DNA from 3 places in the Fusobacterium massiliense genome. Region 2 is predicted to be linked to each of the others. Evidence: riboswitches for the same ligand, from Rfam matches in the RefSeq annotation. Region 2 holds a riboswitch; each other region holds the start of a gene.
What was found. A riboswitch is a leader RNA that binds a small molecule or an ion and turns the genes downstream of it on or off. The one in region 2 is predicted to bind S-adenosylmethionine.
Positions count from the first base shown of each region.

Region 1: another riboswitch for S-adenosylmethionine. It lies ahead of metF (methylenetetrahydrofolate reductase [NAD(P)H]); the one in region 2 lies ahead of metK (methionine adenosyltransferase).
Region 3: another riboswitch for S-adenosylmethionine. It lies ahead of BQ2505_RS05620 (methionine ABC transporter ATP-binding protein); the one in region 2 lies ahead of metK (methionine adenosyltransferase).

Region 1 covers NZ_LT608324.1:16,906-20,195, reverse strand. The annotation lists gene groL (chaperonin GroEL) at 1-1,090, opposite strand, end outside; gene BQ2505_RS00115 (co-chaperone GroES) at 1,103-1,378, opposite strand; SAM riboswitch class I at 1,564-1,648, shown strand; gene metF (methylenetetrahydrofolate reductase [NAD(P)H]) at 1,817-2,683, shown strand; gene BQ2505_RS00105 (homocysteine S-methyltransferase family protein) at 2,750-3,290, shown strand, end outside.
Region 2 covers NZ_LT608325.1:8,867-12,156, reverse strand. The annotation lists gene metK (methionine adenosyltransferase) at 446-1,600, opposite strand; SAM riboswitch class I at 1,782-1,879, opposite strand; gene BQ2505_RS01195 (WYL domain-containing protein) at 2,013-2,858, shown strand; gene BQ2505_RS01190 (dicarboxylate/amino acid:cation symporter) at 3,040-3,290, opposite strand, start outside.
Region 3 covers NZ_LT608327.1:248,045-251,334, forward strand. The annotation lists gene panF (sodium/pantothenate symporter) at 1-1,055, shown strand, start outside; SAM riboswitch class I at 1,146-1,231, shown strand; gene BQ2505_RS05620 (methionine ABC transporter ATP-binding protein) at 1,430-2,437, shown strand; gene BQ2505_RS05625 (methionine ABC transporter permease) at 2,427-3,128, shown strand; gene BQ2505_RS05630 (MetQ/NlpA family ABC transporter substrate-binding protein) at 3,145-3,290, shown strand, end outside.

The DNA of each region.
Region 1 (3,290 bases), on a different contig from region 2:
GTAATTTTTCTTTATCGTATTCAGATGTAGTTTCTTCTATTTGAGATTTAATAGAATTAGCTCTAGCTAAAATTTCATTTTGTTGTCCAGCACCATCAACTATAACAGTTAAATCTTTTGTAACTTTTACTGTTTTAGCTTTTCCTAATTGTTCAACACTAGCTTCTTCCAGTTTCATACCTTTTTCTTCAGAAATAACTTCTCCACCAGTTAAAATAGCAATATCTTCTAAGATAGCTTTTCTTCTATCACCGAATGCTGGAGCTTTAACTGCAACAACATTTAAAGTTCCTCTCAATTTATTAATAACTAAAGTTGTTAGAGCTTCTCCTTCTATATCATCTGCAATTATTAGAACAGGTCTAGACATTTGCACTGTTTGTTCCAGTAATGGTAGTAACTCTTTCATAGATGAAACTTTTTTATCAGTTAAAAGTATAAAAGGATTCTCAAGTTCAGCAGTCATTCTTTCACTATCTGTTACCATATAAGGAGATACATATCCTTTATCAAATTGCATTCCTTCTACAACTTCTAAAGTAGTTTCTAAAGATTTTGCTTCTTCTACTGTAATAACTCCAGTTTCACCAACTTTTTCCATAGCTTGTGCTATAAGTTTTCCTATTTCTTCATCACCAGCCGAAATAGAGGCAACTTGTGATATTTCTTCATTTGATTCTATTTTTTTTGCTTTTTGTTTTAAAATTTCAATAGCTTCTCTAGTTGCAAGTTCAATTCCTTTTTTTAAGAATATTGGATTGGCTCCAGCACTTAACATTTTTAGTCCCTCTTTTACAATGGCTTGTGCTAGAATGGTAGCTGTGGTAGTTCCATCTCCCGCAACATCATTAGATTTTATTGCAACTTCTTTTACAAGAGCAGCACCCATATTTTCAAAAGGATCTTCAAGTTCAATTTCTTTTGCAATAGTAACTCCATCATTTGTTATTAATGGAGCACCATAAGTTTTTTCTAAAACAACATTTCTTCCTCTTGGACCTAATGTAACTTTTACTGCATCAGCAAGAGTATTAACTCCTATTTCTAATTTTTTTCTAGCTTCATCATTAAAATTTATAATTTTTGACATTTTTCCTCCTTATTATTCAGAAATAGCTAATATATCTTCTGCATTTATAATAATATATTTTTCATCATCTTCTTTTATTTCATAGCCAATATTTTTAGGACATATAACGGTTGCCCCAACTTTTATATCTGCTAAACTTTCTCCTTTTCCTATTGCTAATACTTCGGCATAAAAAATTTGGTTATCTGAATTTAAATTCTTACTAGCTAATATAATTCCACTTTTTGTTTTTTCTTCTTTTTTGATAGCTTTAATTACCACTCTTTCTCCTAAAGGTCTGATATTCATAATTTCCTCCTTTTTATTAGCACTTATATTAATAGAGTGCTAATTTTTATAAAATAATAATATTATATATTTAATGTTTTGTCAATAGGAAAAGATTTAGATTTTTCTAAATTAAAATAAAAAAATTATTGTAATTTAGAATTGACAAATTAAAAAAAATAGTGTATTATTTTTCCTAATAAAAAAAACCATAAAGAGAGACGGAGGGACAGGCCCAGTGAAGTCTCAGCAACCTGCAAAAGTGTGGTGCTAATGCCTGATCGATGGAGGAATAATTAAAAGTTTCCTAAGTCGTAAGGCTTAGGTTTTTTATTATATATAAAAGTATGAAAATAAATAATGATACTTAGTTTCTGACATCCGTATTAGTTTGAAGAGCTTTTAATTATTTATTTAGGGTTATAAGATATTGTTTTTAGTTTTAGATTGGGGGTAATTATGAAAATTGGAGATATTTTTAAGAATAAAGTTTTAACAACATCGTTTGAGGTTTTTCCACCAAATGATAAAGTAGGATTAGATCAGGTTTATAATTGTTTAGATATATTAACATTAGAAAATCCTGATTTTATAAGTGTTACATACGGAGCTGGTGGAAATACTAAAGGAAGAACCGTTGAAATAGCAGAGAGAATAAAAAGTCAGAACAATGTTGAATCATTAGCTCATTTTACTTGTATAGGTTCTAAAAAAGAAGAAATAGATAGAGTTTTAAATGAGTTAGAAAAAAATAATATAGAAAATATTTTAGCTTTAAGGGGGGATTACCCAATTGATAGGGATTTAGAGCCTGGAGATTTTAATTATGCTAAAGATTTAATAAAATATATTCGTGAAAAAAAGGGAGATAAATTCTCTATAGGTGCAGCATATTATGTTGAAGGTCATAGAGAAACTAATGATTTATTAGATTTGTTTCATTTAAAAGAAAAAGTTGATACAGGTGTAGATTTTTTAATTTCACAAATTTTCTTAGATAATGAATTTTTTTATAGCTTTAGAGATAAACTAGAAAAATTACAAATAGATAAGCCTTTAGTAGCTGGAATTATGCCAGTAACAAATGCAAAACAAATAAAGAAAATAACTTCACTTTGTTCTTGTACTATACCTAAGAAATTTTTAAAAATTTTAGAAAAATATGAAGATAATCCAGCTGCACTTAAAGAAGCAGGACTTGCTTATGCAATAGAACAAATAATAGACTTGGTTGCTTCTGATATAAATGGTATACATATTTATACAATGAATAAACCAGAAACTGCAAAAAAAATTATAGATGCAACAGGAATAATTAGAAAATAGTTCATTAGTGAATAGATTTTTTAATAAAATATAGAAGAATTGATTGAAATAGAAATGAGGAAAATAATGTTTGAATTTGAAAAAGAATTAAGGGAAAGAATATTGGTATTAGATGGGGCAATGGGAACTGTTTTACAAAAATATGAATTAAGTGCAGAGGATTTTAATGGTGCCAAAGGTTGTTATGAAATTTTAAATGAAACAAGACCAGATATTATTTTAGAAGTTCATAAAAAATATATAGAAGCTGGAGCAGATATTATCGAAACCAATAGTTTTAACTGTAATGCTATTTCACTTAAAGATTATCATTTAGAAGATAAAGTATATGAACTAGCTAAAAAATCTGCTGAAATCGCTAAAGAAGCGGTTATTCAAAGTGGAAAAAAAGTCTATGTTTTTGGTTCAATAGGTCCTACAAATAAGAGTTTATCATTTCCTGTAGGAGACATACCTTATAAAAGAGCTGTTAGTTTTGATGAAATGAAAGAAGTTATTAAAGTTCAAACGGCAGGTCTTATTGATGGTGGAGTTGATGGAATATTACTGGAAACTATATTTGATGGGCTTACTGCAAAAGCTGCTTTACTTGGTGTTGAAGAAGTTT
Region 2 (3,290 bases):
CCCTTGATAGCCATATGTTTTTTTAGTAGCTCTTTCAAGCAATACGGATATCAGGGATTAATTTTAGTTTTTTTATGCTTTCTTGTATATAAAAAATTTTTCTTACTTTGACCATTCGGTCATTTGAAATTATATTATCATACAATATTATTTATGTCAAGTTTTATATTTACAAAACCTATTCTTTTCATTCTAATAAATCAATTTTTTTACAATTTATACTTTCTATTATTAACCATTTTTTACATAAATAAAGTCTATGATATCCGTATTAGTTCAAAGAACCTGTATTTATTGAGACTTATACGGCTGTCAAGAGACTAATTTTTGATATTTAATTTTATCTCTTTTCTATAAAATAAAAAAATAGTGTCTCAAAACTTTTTAATAATTTATCAACACTATTTTTTATTTTAGTATAATTTTTAATATATTTTTTTGAAAACTATTTATTACTTACAATTTTTTTTAATTCTTCGACTTTATTTAATCTTTCCCAAGGAATATCTATATCAGTTCTTCCAATATGACCAAAAGCTGCTAAATCTTGATACTTAAATTTATTTTCTCTAAGTTCTAAAGATTTTTCTATTCCTCTTGGTGATAAATCAAAAACTTTTGCAACAGCTTCTGAAATTACATCTTCCGAAACAGTTGAAGTCCCAAATGTTTCAACTTTTATTGACACCGGATGAGCAACTCCTATTGCATAAGAAAGTTGTAACTCACACTTATCTGCAAGACCAGCTGCAACTATATTTTTTGCAACCCATCTGGCAGCATAAGCTGCTGATCTATCTACTTTAGATGGATCTTTTCCTGAAAAAGCTCCTCCACCATGTCTAAAATATCCACCATAAGTATCAACTATAATTTTTCTTCCTGTAAGACCAGTATCTCCATGAGGTCCACCTATAACAAATCTTCCTGTTGGGTTAATATAGTATTTTATATTTTCAGAACTTAAATTATATTTTTCTAAAACTGGTTTTACAACTTTTTCAATAACTGTTTCTTTTATTTCAACATTACTAACATTTTCATCATGTTGTACAGAAACCACTATAGAGTCTACATGATCAACTTTTCCATTTTCATCATATGCTAAAGTTACTTGAGATTTTTGATCCGGTCTAGCCCATTTAATTTCCCCATCTCTCATCATTTTAGTTAATCTTACTAAAATTTCTCTTGAAAGAACTAAAGCTAAAGGCATAAGCTCTTCAGTTTCTCTTACTGCTCCTCCAAACATAATTCCTTGGTCTCCAGCTCCTCCAATGTCAACTCCCATAGCAATATCTGGTGATTGTGAATGGATACTATTTAAAACTCCACAATCTGCATCAAAACCCATTCCTGTTCTATATCCTATTTCTCTAATTTTATTTCTAACTATATCTTGAACATCTATGTATGTACTTGTTGTAATTTCCCCTCCTACTATTACTTGTCCTGTTGTACAAAAAACTTCACAAGCAACTCTTGAATTTGGGTCATCTTTTAAACAAGCATCTAATATTGCATCTGATATTTGATCAGATACTTTATCTGGGTGACCAGGTGAAACAAATTCAGATGTAAAATATGTAAATTTTTTCATATATCCTCCTAACTTTTTATACAAGTAAACAACATCTCTTGACAGCTGTATGAATTCTACGAGCTTAGAAAACACAGGCTCTTCAAACTAATACGAATATCAGAGACTATTAATTATTAAATTTATACTTTCCTATGTAATAACAAAAAAATCTCTATCTTGAAAGATAGAGAATTAAAATACATTATCTCTTCTTCCATCTAAACAGGAATTAGCACCACACTTATGCAGGTTGCTGAGATATCTTTGGGCCTGTCCCTCAATCTCTCTTGATGGTTTTCTACTCATAATAATATCATTTTTTATTAAAAAAGTCAAAATTTTTTTATATTTTTTACTTTATATGTATATTGAAATCTTATGATTAATAAGGTATAATGACAAAATACAATTTTAATTTTAGGAGGTTCAAATGAAAAAGATTAGAGTTACTATTCCTGAAGATATTTGGGATATTATAAAAATCGATCAAGAAGATTATGGAATGAATAACAATAAATTCTGTAACTATATCCTAGAAAAATTAAAATTTAATAAAAAAATTGAAACAGAAAATCTTCTTCAATCTCAAGGTAGAACATATAAAAAAATTATTCAATTTGATTTGAATGTTAGTAATAAAGAAATATACTACGATATTTTAAAAACCAATGGTGTTGAAATAGAAGCTGAATACTTTAGAGAATTATTTGAAATTTATTGTGCAAAATTTAAATATCAAAGAGAACTTTTTATCTACGAGGATAGACTAAAAACTATTTTAGATGCTATAAAATCTGAAAATAAAATAAAAATAAAAAATTTTTCTAAAATTTTAGATGTTGAACCTATTTTTATACGTAGAGAAGCTAACGGAAATGAAAATTTTCTATTTTGCTATGTTGATAATCTAAGTTCTTATCAAAATTATAAGCTAAAAGAAACTGAAGTAATCTCCATTCTACCTGATAAAATTAAAAAGAGAGATAAAAAACTAATTGAAAATTTAAGAAAGAAATATGATCCTTTCTCTGCTAACACTGAAATAATAAAAGTTAAACTAACTTCTATTGGAGATAGCCTACTAAAAACCTTTACAGAATATAGACCTAAACTCATTAAAAAAGAAGGAACTATTTATTCTTTTGAAGCTTCAAAAGAGCAAGCTAAAATTTATTTTGCTGGTTTTTTAAAAGAAGTTGAAATTTTAGAACCTTTATCTCTAAGAGAAGACATAAAAAATGAGTATTTAGAAGCTATAAAAAATTATAACAGATAAAATATCTTGATATCTGTATAACTTTTACAATTTCAATAAACACGGACTCTTCGAACTAATACGGACGTCAGAGACTAACTTTTATTATTTAATTTTATACTTTCCTTATAAATAAAAAATGGAACTGCAATACACAGTCCCATTTTTTATATCAAACCAACCTTAATAACCTATATTTTTACTATGCTGTTTTATTTTTTTTAATATACCTCTTATAAAACTCATCAACATAAATTGCTATTGCATTATCTCCAGAAACATTTATAGCAGTTCCAAAACTATCTTGAGTTATATATAAAGCTATTAGAAGTGAACCTAGAGGTCCATCTGCATTTATACCTATTAGGAATAAGAAAGGCAATGCACTCATAACCGCTCCACCCGGTGCTCCTGGTGCTGCAACCATAGCTATTCCAAGCATACATATAAATG
Region 3 (3,290 bases), on a different contig from region 2:
TTGTTATGTTTTTTATAGGAGCTATGGTTGCACAATTTATTGGTGGAGCAAGACTATTTGAAACAGTTACAGGGTTACCATATATTACAGGTCTTATAATTTTTTCAACAGTTGTAATAATTTATACAACATTTGGTGGATTTAGAGCAGTTACAATAACAGATGCAATTCAAGCTGTTGTAATGTTTTTAGCAACATTAGTTTTATTCATAGTAATTTTAAAAAATGGACATGGTATGCAAAATATAATGCTAAAAATAAAAGAAATTGACCCTAATTTATTAAGACCTGATTCTGGTGGAAATATAGCTAAACCTTTTATAATGTCATTTTGGGTTCTAGTAGGTATAGCTATTTTAGGTTTACCAGTTACAACCGTTAGATGCATGGCTTTTAAAGATAGTAAAGCAATGCATAATGCTATGATAATAGGTACTTCATTAGTTGGAATATTAATTTTAGGTATGCATTTGGTTGGAGTAATGGGAAGAGCAGTTATAACAGATTTAACAGATGCAGATAAAATTATACCAATATTAGCTCTAAAAAATTTACACCCATTATTAGCAGGAGTTTTTATTGGAGGTCCTTTAGCAGCAATAATGTCATCAGTTGATTCTGTTCTTATACTATCATCTTCAACTTTAATCAAGGATATGTATATAGGATATTTTGATAAAACAGCAAGTGAAAAGAAAATAAAGAAAATATCTATGATTACATCATTAGTAATAGGAATTTTAGTATTTATTTTATCAGCTAAACCACTTAGTTTAATTGTTTGGATCAATTTATTTTCATTATCTGGACAAGAAATAGTATTTTTACTTCCTTTGATATTTGGGTTATACTGGAAAAGAGCTAACTCAACAGGAGCTATAATTTCTATATTAGGAGGAATTCCAGCTTATTTATTTTTAGAAATAACAAAGATAAAAGTTTTTGGACTTCATAATATAGTTCCATCTTTAGTAGTTGCTTTTGTATTATTTGTTATAGGTTCATATCTTGGAAAAAAAGATGATGAAAAAACATTAGAAATATTTTTTGAATAATAAAAACTAATAAAAAAAATTAAAAAAAATTATTGACAAAAAAACTAGAATATTATATACTTACACAAACAATCAAAATTGATGTGTGAATAACCATCCAGAGAAACTGAGGGACTGGCCCTGTGATGTTTCAGCAACCTACTTTATGTGTGGTGCTAATTCCAGAGAGATGGAGAGGCTATATATTTTTAAATACCAATCCATACTCTCAAAAGGGTATGGATTTTTTATTTATTTATTTATAGGAAAGTATAAAATTAAATAAAGAAAATTAGTCTCTGACGTCCGTATTAGTTCGAAGAGCCTATGTTCATTGAGCTCGTAGAACTCATACGGCTGTCAAGAGACTTTAATTTATAGCAGAGGGAGGAAAAATGATAGTACTTGAAAATGTGAACAAGGTCTATCCAAATGGCTTACATGCTGTTAAAGATGTAAGTTTAAAAGTTAAAGAAGGAGATATTTTTGGAATAATCGGTCTGAGTGGTGCTGGTAAATCTTCTCTTATAAGACTTATAAACAGATTGGAAGAACCTACAAGTGGAAAAATAATTATTAATGATCAAGATATTTTGAGCCTTAATAAAAGCCAACTTTTAGAAAGAAGAAAAAAAATAGGAATGATATTTCAACATTTCAACCTTTTATCTTCAAGAACAGTTGAAGAAAATGTAGCTTTTTCTCTTGAAATTGCTAATTGGAATAAAAAAGAAATAAAAAGTAGAGTAGCAGAGTTATTAGAAATTGTTGGTTTGAGTGATAAGGCAAAATACTATCCTAGTCAATTAAGTGGAGGACAAAAACAAAGAGTTTCCATAGCAAGAGCTTTGGCAAATAATCCAGATATACTATTATCTGATGAAGCAACTTCAGCATTAGATCCAAAGACAACAAAATCTATATTGGAGCTTATAAAAGAAATACAACAAAAATTTTCTTTAACAGTGCTTATGATAACACATCAAATGGAAGTTGTTAAGGAAGTTTGTAATAAGGTAGCTATAATGTCAGATGGAAGGATTATTGAAGAAGGTAATGTTCATCATATATTTACTGAGCCAAAAACAGATGTAGCTAAAGAATTAATTTCATATGTACATCAACAATCAGATACAGAAATTAATTATATGCATAATAAGGGTAGAAATATAGTTAAAGTTAAATTTATTGGAAGTACAGCAAATGAACCTATAATTTCTAAAGTTATAAAAGAATGCGGAATAGATGTAAGTATTTTAGGAGGCTCTATAGATAAGCTTTCAACAATGAATATAGGACATTTATATCTTGAGTTAAATGGAGAACTAGAGGCACAAGAAAAAGCTATAGAGCTTATGAGAAATATGGATACAATAGTAGAGGTGATATATAATGGAGATTAGTGCTATACTTGAACCCTTGTTTGAAAATGTAGAGAATCCAATAATAAGTATGTTGGTTATATCTACTGTAGAAACATTGTATATGGTTTTATTTTCAACATTATTTTCATTGATATTAGGGTTTCCTTTAGGAGTTTTACTTTTGGTAACTAAACCTGGAAATATTTATGAAATGAAAAAATTTAATGCAATTTTAGAAGTTGTAATAAATGCTTTAAGATCTTTTCCATTTATTATCTTGATGATATTGTTATTTCCTTTATCAAGATTTGTAGTGGGAACAACTATCGGATCTACAGCAGCAATAGTGCCACTATCTATTGGAGCAGCTCCATTTGTTGCTAGAATTGTTGAAGGGGCATTATTAGAAGTTGATCCAGGTCTTGTAGAAGCAAGTCAAAGTATGGGAGCAAATAATAAAACAATAATATTTAAAGTTATGCTTCCAGAATGTTATCCTACTCTTATTCATGGAATAACAGTTACAATAATTAGCTTAATAGGTTATTCAGCTATGGCAGGAACTATAGGAGCAGGAGGACTTGGAGACTTAGCTATAAGATTTGGATATTTAAGATTTAAATTAGATATTATGGTATATTCAATAATTATTATCATAATACTTGTTCAAATCATACAATCAGTTGGTAATTTTATTGTACATAGAAGACAGAAAAAACTAGGAAAATAAAATAGGAGGTAAAAATATGTCTAAAAAATTTGTAAAATTATTCGGAAACATTGGTGCATTTTTATTATTATCTGTGGGAGCATTTGCTGGAACTTTAAAAGTTGGAGCAACACCAGTTCCACATGCAGAACTTTTAAATTTAGTGAAAGCTGATTTAAAGAA